2 regions of the Streptomyces sp. NPDC057939 genome follow, and region 1 is predicted to be linked to the other one. Evidence: riboswitches for the same ligand, from Rfam matches in the RefSeq annotation. Region 1 holds a riboswitch; the other holds the start of a gene.
What was found. Region 1 has a riboswitch for S-adenosylmethionine ahead of thrC (threonine synthase). Riboswitches for the same ligand answer to the same signal wherever they lie in the genome.
Positions count from the first base shown of each region.

Region 1 (7,436 bases):
CGGCGGCCGAGGCGGCCGTCCCGAACCGCTCCAGGCCCAGGACCAGCAGCTCGGACGCGAAGTCCAGGATCGTCTCGACGACGGCCTCGGGACCCCGCTCGCGGCCCGTGGCGCGGCGCGCCTCGTGCAGCAGGGTGCCGTCCTCGGCGATGAGGGCGGCCTTCATCCCGGTGCCGCCCACATCGAGGGCGATGACGTGTTTCACGGGTTTCACAGGTGACAGTCTCGCGTGCTCGACAGGCAAAGGTCTAGTCCATTGGGAGGGATTGTTGAGTGGCCATACAAATTCGGGACCTTGGTCCGGCCACAGTCCGGACACAGTCCGGGCACGGCGTGCGCGGCAGGTGTGAGGGAGCCGTCAAAGTGGTGTAGACCTTACGTCGAATCGTACGTACGACAAGGGGTGGATCGAGAACCGTGAAGGGCCGTTACCTGAGCCTGGCCGCGTCCGGCGCCGTGCTGTGCCTGACCGCCGTGACGCTGACCGGCTGCGGCAGCCTGGAAAGCCTCACCGGGGACAACGAGGTGACCCTGCGGGTCGTGGCGGCCGACTACGGCGACAATCCGCAGAACTCCTCGACGGGCTACTGGAAGGACCTCGCCGCGGCCTTCGAGAAGGACAACCCGAACGTCCGCGTCGAGGTCAGCGTCTACTCCTGGTCGGAGGTCGACGCCAAGGTCGCCGAGATGGTCAAGGCGGGCAAGGCCCCCGACATCGCGCAGATCGGCGCCTACGCCGACTACGCGGAGGCGGACAAGCTCTACACCGTCGACGAACTGCTCTCCGTGAACACCGAGGCCGACTTCCTGGGCCCCCTCGCCGACGCGGGCAAGGTCAAGCGCGTCCAGTACGGCATGCCGTTCGTGGCCAGCACCCGGCTGCTCTTCTACAACACCAAGCTCCTCGGCGACGCCGGAGTCATACCCAAGGACGGCGCCACCCCCTGGCAGCCCAAGAGCTGGGCGGACCTGGAGGCGGCCGCCAAGAAGCTCAAGGCCGCGAACGTCCCCACCCCGTTCGCCGTGCCGCTCGGCCGCGAGGAGGCCCAGGCCGAATCGATGATGTGGATGCTCTCCGGCGGCGGTGGCTACACCGACAACGAGGAGGGCTACCAGATCGACTCCCCGGAGAACGTCAAGGCCTTCGAGTTCCTCCGCGACCGGATGGTCGGCCAGGGCCTCACCGGCCCCGTCGAACCGGGCAAGCTCGACCGGCAGGCCGCCTTCGACGCCTTCACCCGCGGCGAGGTCGGCATGCTCAACGGCCACCCCACCCTGCTCAAGCAGGCCGCCGGCAAGGGCGTGAAGTTCGGCATGGTGCAGATGCCGACCGTCGACGGCACCGACCACTCCACGATGGGCGTCGCCGACTGGGTCATGGCCTTCAAGAACGGCCACAAGAAGGAGTCCGGGAAGTTCCTGGACCACCTGTACTCGGCGAAGAACGTGACGACCTTCACCAACAAGTACGACCTCCTGCCCGTCACCACCAGCGGCTACCGGGCCATGGAATCGAGCACCGGCGGCTCCGCCGCCCAGCTCAGGACCTTCCTGACGGCCCTGCCCAACTCCAAGCTCTACCCCGTCGGCAAGAAGTCCTGGGCCGGGGTCAGCGAGGACGTGAAGGAGAACATCGGCAAGGTCGTGCAGCCCGGCGGACAGCCCGCGAAGGTCCTGGAGGACATCGCGACGTCCGCCCGCAAGGCCGACGGCGACCGCTGACCCGGCGCGCGGCGGGTGTCGGTGGCCGCCGTTAATCTGGCCGTATGACGGACGACGGGCAGGTGGAGGGGCGGCCGGCGGCACGGCTGACCGCCACCGAGGCCGCCGTGCTCGCCTACGAGGGGCGCAGCTGGCCGGGGCCGGGCGCCAAGGAGCGGGCGATACGCGAGGCCCTCGGGCTGACCCCCGTCCGCTACTACCAGCTGCTCAACGCCCTCATGGACGATCCGCGCGCCCTGGAGCACGCCCCCGGCACCGTCAACCGGCTCCGCCGCATCCGCGAGGCCCAGCGCGCCCGACGGTGATCCCGGGCGGCCCCCCGGCGGGAGCGGCGTCCGGAGGCGGTCTGGGCTTGGGGCGGACCACGCCGGTAGGGTCATCGGTATGGGGAGCCGCCCGCACGACCCGCAGATGCCCGAGCCCGTCACCGCCGCCGGACGCGAGGGCCTCGAAGCCCTCCTCCGCGCACCCCGCAGGGCCGTCGTCGCCCTCGACTTCGACGGGACCCTCGCCGACATCGTTCCCGACCCCGACCAGGCCCGCGCCCACCCGGACGCCGTCCCGGCGCTCGCCGCGCTCGCGCCCGAGGTCGCCGCCGTCGCCGTGGTCACCGGCCGCCCCGCCGGGGTCGCCGTCCGCTACGGCGGGTTCGCCGGGGTCCCGGGACTGGAACACATGGTGGTCCTCGGCCACTACGGCGCCGAGCGCTGGGACGCCGTCACCGGCATCGTCCACGCCCCCGCCGAGCACCCGGGCGTCGCGGCCGTACGGGCCGAACTGCCCGGCTTCCTCGACTCCATCGGCGCCTGGCGCGGGACCTGGATCGAGGAGAAGGGCCGGGCGCTGGCCGTCCACACCCGCCGCGCCGCCGACCCCGAGCAGGCCTTCGCCGCGCTGCGGGAGCCGCTGGCCGAGCTGGCCGCACGGCACGGACTGATGGTCGAGCCCGGCCGGGCCGTCCTGGAACTGCGGCCGCCCGGCATGGACAAGGGCGTCGCCCTGACCGAGTTCCTCACCGAGCGGGACGCCGAGGCCGTCCTGTACGCGGGCGACGACCTGGGCGACCTCGCCGCGTTCTCGGCCGTCGAGAAGCGGCGCGCCGACGGGCTGCCGGGGCTGCTGGTGTGCAGCGGCTCGGCGGAGGTGCCCGAGCTGGCCGCCCGCGCCGACCTGGTCCTGCCCGGCCCCGCCGCCGTCACCGGCTTCCTGGCCGCCCTGGCCCGGACCCTGCGCTCCTGACGACACCCGCCGCGGGCCGGCCCGGACCCCCGGACCGGCCCGCGGCGCACCGCGGCGACGGGCCCTATGGCGCCAGCCGGTCCAGTTGGGCCGTGAACCAGGCCGCCGGGGGCAGCGCCGTGGCCGCCGCGGCCAGCCGCTTCGAACGCTCCGCCCGCTCCGCGGCCGGCATCGACAGCGCCGTGTGCAGGGCCTCGGCCGTCTGCGTGACGTCGTACGGGTTCACCACGATCGCGTCGTCCCGGAGCTCCCCGTACGCCCCGGCCCCCGTGGACAGGACCAGCGCGACGCCCGCCTCCGACACCACCGGGATCTCCTTCGCCACCAGGTTCATGCCGTCCCGCACCGGGTTCACCAGCGCCACGTCCGCCAGCCGGTACGCGGCCAGCGAGCGCGCGAAGTCGTCCTCGACGGACACCAGCACCGGCTGCCAGTCCTCCGTGCCGAACTCCGCGTTGATCTCCGCCGCCAGGTCCCGCACCGCCTGCGTGTACGACCGGTACGCCTCCAGGTCCTGCCGGGACGGGTACGCGGACGCCAGGTGCACCACCTCGCCGCGCCACTCGGGGTGCGCGGTGAGCAGCTCCCGGTAGGCCAACAGCCCGCGCAGGATGTTCTTCGACAGCTCGGTGCGGTCGACCCGGACGATCGCCCTGCGGCCCGCGACCTCGTTCCGCAACGCCGCCAGCTTGTCGTCGACCTCCGGCCGGTGGGCCAGGGCCCGCAGGTCGTCCCCGTCCACGCCCAGCGCGAAGACCGCCACGTCCGTCCGCCGGTGCCGGACCGGGCCCAGCGGGCTCTTGCGCACGTAGCGCCCCTTCGACTCCTCGACGCCCGCCGGGAACATCGGCTCGGCGATGCCCCGCTCGTCGTCCAGGTGGGCGCCGCCCATGAAGCTGTGGGCCCAGGCCCAGGTGTGGAAGCCGACCACGTCGGCGCCGAGCATGCCCCACACCAGCTCGGAGCGGATGTCGTCGGGCAGCATGCGCAGGTACTCGGGCGACGCCCACGGCGTGTGCGTGAAGTGCCCGATCCGCAGGTCCGGCCGCAGTTCGCGCAGCTGCCCCGGGACCAGCGCCAGGTGGTAGTCCTGCACCAGCACCCGGGCGCCCTCCGCGGCCTCCTGCGCCAGCGCCTCGGCGAAGGCCCGGTTGTAGGCGACGTACGAGGCCCACTGCCGCCGGAACACCGCGTCGAAGACCGGCTCGCGGGGGACGTCGTACAGGTGGTGGTGGGTGAACCAGAGCACCGAGTTCGCGATGCCGTTGTACGCGTCGTCGTACACCGCGGGGTCGATGTCGAGCATCCGCACGCCCGGCTCCGCGACGCCCCGGCGCACCGCCTCCCGGTCGGCGTCGGACAGGGCCGCGCAGATCCACAGGGCCTCCGGCTGCTGCGCGAGGGCCGCGGAGAGCCCGGAGACGAGACCGCCCCCGCCGCGCCGGGCACTGAGGGTGCCGTCCTGGTCGAGGGCGTACGAGAGCGGGCCGCGGTTCGCGGCGACGAGTACCTGAGAAGCCATGCGGCCAACCTAGCCAGGCCCGCCCCCGGTCAAACGCCTGTGCGCCGGGGGCCCGCTGAGGATTACGCCACGCGACGGCCCGCGTACTCCTCGATCCCGGCCATCGGCGGCCGCTCCTCGGTGTCCACGGGGTACGTGTGCGGCACGAAACCGTCCGGCCCCCGCTCGAACTGCGTCAGCTCCGGCCGTACGAGGTGCCCGCGAGAGAGCCGCAGCTGCGCCGTGCGGTAGATCGCCGCCGCCATCCGGCCGAGGGCCTGCCCGTCCTGGTGGCGGTGGAGCCTGACGCCGACGTCGACCTGGGCCAGCGCGTCCAGCCCGACCGTGTGCAGCGCGTCCACGAGCAGGCCCAGCTCGACCCCGTAGCCGACGGGGAACGGCAGCCGCTCCAGCAGCGACCGGCGTACGGCGTACTCGCCGCCCAGCGGCTGCACGAAGCCGGCCAGCTGCGGCCAGTGCAGGTTCAGCAGGGGGCGGGCGACCAGCTCGGTGACCCGGCCGCCCTGGCCGGGGGCGTCCCCCAGCGGGCGGTCGTACATCGCCTTGACGAACTGGACCTGCGGGTCGGTCAGCAGTGGGCCCACGATCCCGGACACGAAGGCGGAGTCGAAGTCCCGCAGGTCGGCGTCCACGAAGCAGACGACCTCGCCGGTGGTCGCGAGGAGCGAGCGCCACAGCACCTCGCCCTTGCCGGGCAGCGCCGGGATGCGGGGGAGGACCTCGTCGCGGTGCACGACCCGGGCGCCGGCGGCGGCCGCGACCTTCGCCGTACCGTCCGACGAACCCGAGTCGATCACTACGAGTTCGTCGACGAGCGGGATCGCCGGGCCCTCGATCAGATCGCGCCGGATCACCTCGACGATCCGCCCGACGGTGGCCTCCTCGTCGAGCGCGGGCAGCACCACGCTGACCGTCGTGCCCGTCGCCCGTTTCCGGTCGAGGAGCTGGTCGAGCGGTCGGTCGGCTGCGGACCAGGAGCGGGCGGCCAGCCAGCGCTCCACCTCTTCCAGCACTCTCGGGACTCCCTGCTTCATCGGTGGTTTGGACCGAAAAGTGATCCATCTCGCGGTTCGGACGGCTGTCTCAACCACCCGGACCTTCGGTTACAGTCTTGAACAACGCGATGGACCACCGCATGCCGGGGGTCCCGCGCACAAACGCCCGGACACGCCATGGAGCGCGCCGTCCGGTGCCATACCGCTCATCCAGAGGGGCAGAGGGATACGGCCCGTTGAAGCCCCGGCAACCCTCCAGTCGGTTCTCGCGATGCGTCTGCGACGCACTCCCGCGAGGTCCCCGACTAGGGAAGGTGCCAATTCCGTCTCATGGCGAAGTGCGCCATGGGGAAGATGAGGAGAAAGGGCCTCGCCATCATGGCTGCACAGACCGTCGCCACCTCTGCCGAGTCGGTTTCCGTGGATCTCGGACCCGCCACCGGCCTTTCCTGCCGCGAGTGCGGAACCCGCTTCGAGCTCGGTCCCATTTTCGCCTGCGTCGAGTGTTTCGGACCGCTGGAAGTCTCCTACGAGCTGCCCCTCGGCAACCCCGAGGCCCTGCGCGCCGCCATCGAGGCCGGCCCCGACAACATCTGGCGCTACGCGCCGCTGCTGCCCGTCCCGGCGAACGTGGCCTCCAAGCCCAACCTGAACCCGGGCTTCACCAAGCTCGTCGACGCCGCCAACCTGGCCAAGGAACTGGGCGTCACCGGAAAGCTGTACGTCAAGGACGACTCCGGCAACCCGACGCACTCCTTCAAGGACCGCGTCGTGGCCATCGCCGTCGAGGCCGCCCGCGCCTTCGGCTTCACCACCCTCTCCTGCTCCTCCACCGGCAACCTGGCCGGCGCCGTCGGCGCCGCGGCCGCCCGCGCCGGCTTCCGTTCCTGCGTGTTCATCCCGCACGACCTGGAGCAGGGCAAGGTCGTCATGGCCGGTGTCTACGGTGGCGACCTCGTCGGCATCGAGGGCAACTACGACGACGTCAACCGCTTCTGCTCCGAGCTCATCGGCGACCCGCTGGGCGAGGGCTGGGGCTTCGTCAACGTCAACCTGCGCCCCTACTACGGCGAGGGCTCCAAGACCCTGGCGTACGAGATCTGCGAGCAGCTCGGCTGGCGACTGCCCGACCAGATCGTCATCCCGATCGCGTCCGGCTCCCAGCTGACGAAGATCGACAAGGGCCTGCAGGAGCTGATCAAGCTCGGCCTCGTCGAGGACAAGCCGTACAAGATCTTCGGCGCCCAGGCCGAGGGCTGCTCCCCGGTGTCGACCGCCTTCAAGGCCGGTCACGACGTGGTCCGCCCGCAGAAGCCGAACACCATCGCCAAGTCCCTCGCGATCGGCAACCCGGCCGACGGCCCGTACGTCCTGGACATCGCCCGGCGCACCGGCGGCTACGTCGAGGACGTCAACGACACCCAGGTCGTCGAGGCCATCAAGATCCTCGCGCAGACCGAGGGCATCTTCGCCGAGACCGCGGGCGGCGTCACCGTCGGCGTGACGAAGAAGCTGATCGAGAACGGGCAGCTCGACCCGACGCTGACCACCGTGATCCTGAACACCGGCGACGGCCTCAAGACCCTGGAGGCGGTGGCCGCGGACAGCGGCCAGACCGCCACCATCCGCCCGAGCCTGGACGCGTTCCGCGCCGCCGGCCTGGCCTGATCCTCCCCCCGACACCCGGAAAGGCGGTAGCGCCATGAGCGTCAACGTCCGCATCCCCACCATCCTGCGCACCTACACCGGCGGCGTCGCCGAGGTTCCCGCCGAGGGCGCGACCCTGGCCGAGGTCATCGACTCCCTGGAGAAGAACCACCCGGGCATCGCCGCGCGCGTCCTGGACGACCAGGGCAAGCTGCGCCGCTTCGTGAACGTCTACGTCAACGACGACGACGTGCGCTTCGAGGGCGGGCTGCAGACGGCGACGCCCGACGGCGCCGGCGTCTCGATCATCC
Region 1 covers NZ_JBHVPG010000015.1:52,800-60,235, reverse strand. Annotated here, with positions in the region: gene ACFVS6_RS18715 (ROK family protein) at 1-205, opposite strand, end outside; gene ACFVS6_RS18710 (extracellular solute-binding protein) at 418-1,722, shown strand; gene ACFVS6_RS18705 (DUF3263 domain-containing protein) at 1,767-2,027, shown strand; gene otsB (trehalose-phosphatase) at 2,107-2,961, shown strand; gene ACFVS6_RS18695 (trehalose-6-phosphate synthase) at 3,026-4,483, opposite strand; gene ACFVS6_RS18690 (glucosyl-3-phosphoglycerate synthase) at 4,546-5,496, opposite strand; SAM riboswitch class I at 5,682-5,839, shown strand; gene thrC (threonine synthase) at 5,857-7,146, shown strand; gene ACFVS6_RS18680 (ubiquitin-like small modifier protein 1) at 7,181-7,436, shown strand, end outside.

Region 2 (7,436 bases), on a different contig from region 1:
AGCGCCTGCCGCACGGTGAGTTCGTCGAGATCCACGAGCCGCTCCCGCAGGGCCAGCTCCACACGCTCACCTCGTACAACACGTACGAGCCGGTCGAGATCGGCCCGACGGTCGACGAGAACGGCGTCGAGCGCAAGGTGAAGGCCACCGAGAAGCTGCGCGCGAAGCTCAGCAAGAGCTACTACGCCGAGGGCAACCAGATCCCGAAGCCCACGGTGGAGGAGTACAAGGAGATCCAGAGCGGCCACGGCCACCACTGATCCCCCGCACGACCGCTTGAGGGATTGATTTCGGTCAATCCTGGTGTCGCCACGGCGAGAGCCCCGTCCACTGTCCGGACGGGGCTCTTTGCCGTCCCCGGGGCTGGATAGGCTGGTCCCCTTCCCATTCGACGTGGCAACCTCACCAGGCAGCAGGAGCGGACCATGAACGTTGTGACCCCGGCAGGCGGCGACAGCGTGGCGGCCCGTGGCTGGCCGGGCATCCTCGACGCTCTGCTGACCGGCCGGAACCTCGGTGCGGACGACACCGCCTGGGCCATGGAGCAGATCATGCGGGGCGAGGCCACCGACGCGCAGATCGCCGGCTTCGTCGTCGCCCTGCGGGCCAAGGGGGAGACCGTCGCGGAGATCAGCGGCATGGTGCGCGCCATGTACGAACACGCCAACCTGATCGAGGTCCCGGGGCGGACCGTCGACATCGTCGGCACCGGTGGCGACGGCGCCAAGACGGTCAACATCTCGACCATGTCGGCGATCGTGGTGGCCGGCACGGGCGCGAAGGTCGTCAAGCACGGCAACCGGGCCGCGTCCTCCGCGAGCGGCTCCTCCGACGTGCTGGAGAAGCTCGGCGTCAACCTCAACCTCACCCCGGCCCGGGTGGCGGAGGTCGTCGAGGAAGCCGGGATCACGCTCTGCTTCGCGGTCAAGTTCCACCCGGCGCTGCGGCACGTGGCGGCCGCCCGCAAGGAACTGGGCATCCGGACGACGTTCAACTTCCTCGGCCCCCTGACCAACCCGGCCAAGGTGAGGGCCCAGGCGACGGGCGTCGCCGACCCCCGGGTGGCCCCCATCATGGCCGGCGTGCTGGCCGAGCGGGGCTCCTCCGCGCTGGTGTTCCGCGGTGACGACGGCCTCGACGAGTTGACCACCACCGCCACCTCGCGGGTGTGGTGGGTCCGGGACGGCTCGGTCACCGAGTCGGCCTTCGACCCGCGCGACATCGGCATCCCTCTCGTCGACGTGTCGGCGCTGCGCGGCGAGGACGCCTCGTACAACGCCGACGTCGCCCGCCGGCTGCTGGCCGGCGAGACCGGCCCCGTCCGGGACGCCGTACTGCTGAACTCGGCCGCCGCCCTGGTGGCGCTCGACCCGGGGACGGGCGCCCTGGAGGAGCGGCTCGCGGCGGGCGTGACCCGGGCGGCCGAGTCCATCGACTCGGGATCCGCTCGCGCCGCGCTGGAGCGCTGGGTGAGGGCGAGCAACGCCTGAGGCGCGGTTTCGGCCAAGACCCCGGTCCGCATCGTGGACCGGGGTCTTGCGCACGGGAGATCGTGTGGCAGGATTCTGACCAGGTCACGAGTGACAGCGTTTAGGCCCCGGCTTGCTGTCCGGCAACCCTCCTTCCGTGGCGGGGTGCCCCGGGTGATGACCAGGCCGTAGGCAGCGAGGTCTACGGCAAGCGCGGATCCCTCGATACCAGGGGTCCTGGTCTCTCGAGGAGCGTTTTCCGTGAGCAAGCGAATGCGATAGGGCGACTCCGCCCCCACTTCACCCCTCGGACCAGGGTCGCTTCCGTGCACCCCGTGTCATTTCCGAGGGCTTTCCCGTACCCCGACGGCCGCAGCGCCGCATCCGCGTACGGGCACTCCGAAGCCATTCCGCCCTGCCTGCCGGGAGATACCGCCATGTCCGCATCCCTGAACGCCGCCGTCACCACCACCGCCGCGTGCCTCGACGTACCCGCCTGCGGCGAGCCGCTGGCCGTGCTCGGCCGCGACGTCACCGTCCCGCTCGTGACCGGCGGCGAGGTCACGTACGCCGCCCTGGACTACGCGGCCAGCGCCCCCGCGCTCCAGCGGGTCTGGGACGACGTCGCCGCGTACGCCCCCTACTACGGCAGCGTCCACCGCGGGGCCGGCTACCTCTCCCAGCTGTCCACCGACCTCTTCGAGCAGAGCCGCGTCACCGTCGCCGAGTTCCTCGACTGCCGGCCCGCCGACCAGGTGGTCTTCACCCGGTCCACCACCGACTCCCTCAACCTGCTCGCCGCGGCCCTGCCGGCCGACTGCCAGGTGTTCGTCTTCGAGACCGAGCACCACGCCTCGCTGCTGCCCTGGACGAACGCACGCGTCACCTACCTCAACGCCCCCCGCACGCCCGGCGAGGCCGTCGCCACCCTGGAGCGGGCGCTCGCCGACCGGGAGCCCTACGGCCCGGCACTGGTCTGCGTCACCGGCGCCTCCAACGTCACCGGCGAACTGTGGCCGGTCAAGGAACTCGCCGCCGCCGCGCACGCCCACGGTGCCCGGATCGTCCTGGACGCCGCCCAGCTGGCCCCGCACCACCCCGTCTCCGTACGGGACCTCGACGTGGACTGGATCGCCTTCTCCGGCCACAAGCTGTACGCCCCGTTCGGCTCGGGCGTCCTCGCCGGCCGCGCGGACTGGCTCCAGGAGGCCGACCCGTACCTGGCCGGCGGCGGGGCCTCCCGCAAGGTCGCCCGCCGCGAGGACGGCGGCGTCGACGTCGAGTGGCACACCACCGCCGCCCGCCACGAGGCCGGCTCCCCGAACGTCATCGGCGTCTACTCCATCGCCTCCGCCTGCAAGGCCCTCAAGGAGGCCGGGTTCGAGAACCTGGTCGCCCGCGAGAACCACCTCATCGCCAAGGTCCGCGAGGGCCTCGCCGAGGTCCCGGCCGTCCGCGTGCTGTCCCTGTTCGGGGACGACGCCCCGCGCGTCGGCGTCATCTCCTTCGTGGTCGACGGCTGGAACAGCTCCCACTTCGCCGCGGCCCTGTCCGCCGAGTACGGCATCGGCGTCCGCGACGGCCTCTTCTGCGCCCACCCGCTGGTCCGCACCCTGCTCGGCAGCGAGCCGCAGGAGCCGGGCGAGTGCGGGGCGCCGGAGGCCGCGCCGGGGGAGCGCTCGCTGAACGCCATCCGTGTGAGCTTCGGGGCGGGCACCCCCGACGAGCACGTCGAGCGCTTCGTCCGCGCGGTGAAGGAACTCGTCGCGGACGGTGCCAAGTGGCAGTACCGCACCGAAGAGGGCCGCTGCGTCCCGGCCGTCTGACATCGCTCGTGCCATGCCGTACCGGGACCGCCGATACCCGCGCTCCGCGGCTGTCGGCAGGCCGCCGCCCGGTGGGAAACCCCCGCGCCCAGGTGCCGCGCGACCGGTCGGGGGCGGCTCGTGACGTACGGGGACGAGTACGGGCAGGAGTTTCGTGTACCGCCGGGCCCGTACCCCGCAGGAGGCCCCGGCCTTCGTCCGCGCCGCCGAGTGCGAGGTGTTCGGGGGCTGCGGAGGGGACGGGGACCTCGCGCCGTCCCCGCGGGGCTACCCCGCTCCGGCTCCGGGGAGGGCGCCCCGCCCGGGTGGGCGGGGCGTTGCCCGCGCTCCGAACGCTACGCGTCGAGGCCGATCGCGAAGGCGGCTTCCAGGTCGTGCTGGGAGTACGTGCGGAACGCGACGTGCGTGTCCGTCGCCTCGACGCCGGGGATCTTGCTGATGCGGCCCGGGATGATGTCCGCGAGGTTCTCGTGGCGGGCGACGCGGACCAGCGCGATCAGGTCGTACGTCCCGGTGACGGAGTAGACCTCGCTGACGCTGTCCAGCTGGGCGATGGACTCGGCGATCTCGGGGATGCGGTCCACGCTGGTCTTGATGAGCACGATCGCGGTGATCACGGTTGGCTGTCTCCCTCGCCGGCAGTCACTGGTCGACCCACTCTAGTCGTACGCCGATATCGGGCCCACGCGTACAGGAAGCCCAGGGAGAAGCCCACCACGTGGGCCAGGTAGGCGACCCCGGGGCCGCTCTCCGCCCGCTGCGCCGCCAGCCATTGCAGGCCGAACCAGAACAGCAGCACGATCCACGCGGGGAAGCGCAGCGGCAGGAACAGCAGGAACGGGAACAGGCTCGTCACGCGGGCCCGTGGGAACAGGCAGAGGAACGCGCCGAGCACCGCCGAGATCGCGCCGGACGCGCCGACCAGGGTCTGGTCCGAGGAGGCGTTGGCGGCCGCGTACGAGGCCAGCGCGAGGTACCCCGTGCAGACGTAGAACACGAGGAAGGGCGCCCGGCCCATCCGTTCCTCCGTCATCGCCCCGAAGACGTACAGGAAGAGCATGTTCCCGAGCAGGTGCAGCCAACTGCCGTGGACGAAGAGCGCCGTCAGCGGGGTGAGCAGCGGTCGAGCGGCTCCCGAGAACAACTCGTCCGGGACCACGCCCCAGTGCCGGAAGTACGCGGTGCCCGTTTCGGTCAGCCGGTCACCCGTCCCGTAGGAGGGGTTGAGGCCCGACGCCGGGCCGAGGACGAACGCCACGCAGCAACCGGCGATCAGCGCGTACGTGATCACCGGGCCCCGGGCGGCCTCGCGGACGGTCCGCCACCTTACGATCATGCGACAGAGCATGACGCAGGTGGACCCCCTCGAGGGTGGTGCCAGGCCGTAGGGTTACGTGCGCGGTCCGTCGACCGCCGCGGAAGGCTTTAATTGAATGAGCTACGAAGGAGAGAGCGGCCTGATGACGGTTCCCCTGCCGACCGACACCACCCGGTGGCGCTGCACCCTGTGCGGCAACCTCACGAGGTTCGACGTCACCCGATCGTCGAAGGTCGTGGAATACGTCCACCTGGACCTCGCCGGGGAGCCCAAGGTCGAGGAACGCGAGGTGGTCAGTGAGACCATCGAGTCGGTCCGCTGCCGCTGGTGCAACGCTGTGGACCAGATCGAGCTCGTGGACAGGCCGGGCACCGACTCCTGACGGAGCCGGGCCCACAGTAGATCACGGTAGGGGTGACGGATTGTGGAGCCAGCAAGCGGCGCTGAGCCGGCCGACGAGGCCGGCGACGCCGCCGAGGTGCTCGACCGCCCGCTGCCCGAAGGCGTGCGGCGCCGGGTCGTCGCGCTCGTCTCGGACGCCTTCGGCGGCCTGACGGTCGCCGACCTCCCGGCGCAGCTGCGCCAGTACGCGCGGTTCACCCCGACCCGGCGCGCCAAGTTCGCGGGCAACGCCATGGCCGCCGCCGTGGAGACGGACGCCGTCTTCCGCGGCCGGGTCGCGGAGAAGCTGCGCGAGGCGCAGCCGGAGCTGACCGGCGCCCTGGAGTCGGGTGCGCCGCCCGCCGCGGCCGACCCGCTCGACGTCGCGGCGGCCGCCTACGTGCTGCGCCCGGCCGGCTGGGTCAAGCTGGTGGCCTCCGCGGGCGAGGAGGCGCAGCGCGCCGACGCCGAGCGGGTGGGCGACGAGACGCGGCGCGAACTGGAGCGGCTGCGCGAGGAACTGGCCCAGGTGCGGGAGCTGCAGCGCTCGGGCGGCGAGCAGGTGCGCGCCGACCTCGAAGCGGCCCGCAAGGAAGCCGAATCGCTTCAGCGCAAGCTGCGCAGCGCCCTGAGCGACGTCAAGCGCGGCGAGGCGGCCCTGCGCAAGGTGGGCGCCGAGATCGACGGGATCCGGGGGGAGGCCGCCGCGCAGGTGGCCGCCGCCGAGAGCGAGTCCCGGCGGCTCAAGTCCCGTCTCGCGGAGGTGGAGTCGGCGCTGGAGATCTCGCGCCGGGCCACCCGGGAGGGGCGCAGCATCGAGGACATGCGGCTGCGGTTGCTGTTGGACACGGTCCTGGACGCGGCGGCCGGGCTGCGGCGCGAGCTGGCGCTGCCGCCGGTCAACACCCGTCCCGCGGACACCGTGGACGCGGTGGAGCCGGGCCGGATGACCCCGAAGGACATCGCCGCGCGGGCCCTGTCGGAGACCGATCCGGCTTTGCTGGACCAGCTGTTGGCGCTGCCCCAGGCGCATCTGGTGGTCGACGGCTACAACGTGACGAAGACCGGCTATCCGACGATGCCGCTGGAGAAGCAGCGGCTGCGCCTGCTGGGCGGGCTGTCGATGCTGGCCGCGCAGACCGGCGCCGAGATGACCTGCGTCTTCGACGGGGCGGAGTTGGCGGCGCCGGTGCTGCTCGCCCCGCCGCGCGGGGTGCGGGTGCTGTTCTCCAAGGCCGGCGTGACGGCGGACGAGCTGATCCGCCAGTTGGTGCGGGCCGAGCCGCCGGGCCGTCCGGTGGTCGTGGTCTCCACCGACCGGGAGGTGGCCGACGGGGTCGCGAAGGCGGGAGCCCGACCCGTGACGTCCGCTCTGCTCCTGAAGAGGCTTTCGCGTGTTTCGTAACTACTGGGCGTGATGCCGGGATTGGTGGTGCCCGGAGGGGACGTACCGTCAGTCCGCCGGCACGCAGCGTGCGCCGTTGGTAAAGAAGCGGGCAGGGCGGCGGATTTTTCCGTACGGGTATTTGAAGTGATCAAGCGCGTGTCACTAGGGTCTGCTCAAACCTTCGTGCGGTAGTTCACTCATTCGAGTGGCGACGGGGTTGTCGCCGGGCGTGCGTTCCCCCTCGGCGGTCCGAGGAAGGAGCTCGTCTCCGTGGCGTCCCACCGTCGACCCAAGCACCCGGCCCGCGCGCGCGTGACCGTGCTCACCGCCACCGCCGCCGCGGCGGTCGCGCTCTCCTCGCACTCGGCCGTGGCCGCCCCGGACAAACCGAACAAGGACGAGGTCAAGACCAAGGTCGACACCCTCTACGAGGAGGCCGAGCAGGCCACCGAGAAGTTCAACGGGGCCAAGGAGCGCCAGGAGAAGCTGGAGAAGGAGATCGCCCAGCTCCAGGACGGGGTCGCGCGCGGCCAGGACGAGCTCAACACCCTGCGCAACACGCTCGGTTCGATGGCCACCGCCCAGTACCGCGGCGGCGGCTTCGACCAGTCCGTGGAGCTCTTCCTGTCCGCCGACCCCGAGAGCTACCTCGACAAGGCCGCCACCCTCCAGCAGTTGAGCGGCAAGCAGGTCGACGCCATCGGCAAGATCCAGGCCAAGCAGCGCACCCTCGCGCAGCAGCGCCAGGAGGCCTCGGGCAAGCTCGCCGACCTCGACGCCACCCGCAAGGAGCTCGGCGAGAAGAAGAAGGCCTCCCAGGACAAGCTCGCCGAGGCCCAGGCCCTCCTCAACACGCTGACCGCGCAGGAGCGCAGGCAGTTGAAGGACGAGGAGGCGAAGGCCGGCGAGGCCGCCCGCGGCGAGGGCGAACGCGCCCCCGCCGCACCGCCCGCCAACGCGTCCGGCCGGGCCGGCGCCGCGCTGGCCGCCGCAAAGACCAAGCTGGGCAGCGCCTACATATCCGGCGCCGAGGGGCCCAGCGCGTTCGACTGCTC
Region 2 covers NZ_JBHVPG010000072.1:13,969-21,404, forward strand. Annotated here, with positions in the region: gene ACFVS6_RS39535 (cytochrome bc complex cytochrome b subunit) at 1-260, shown strand, start outside; gene trpD (anthranilate phosphoribosyltransferase) at 426-1,490, shown strand; SAM riboswitch class IV at 1,573-1,689, shown strand; gene ACFVS6_RS39545 (aminotransferase class V-fold PLP-dependent enzyme) at 1,907-3,295, shown strand; gene ACFVS6_RS39550 (Lrp/AsnC family transcriptional regulator) at 3,631-3,912, opposite strand; gene ACFVS6_RS39555 (rhomboid family intramembrane serine protease) at 3,909-4,631, opposite strand; gene ACFVS6_RS39560 (hypothetical protein) at 4,756-4,995, shown strand; gene ACFVS6_RS39565 (NYN domain-containing protein) at 5,035-6,399, shown strand; gene ACFVS6_RS39570 (NlpC/P60 family protein) at 6,652-7,436, shown strand, end outside.
Region 2: it holds a riboswitch for S-adenosylmethionine, as region 1 does, so the genes downstream of both, ACFVS6_RS39545 (aminotransferase class V-fold PLP-dependent enzyme) here and thrC (threonine synthase) in region 1, are expected to answer to the same signal.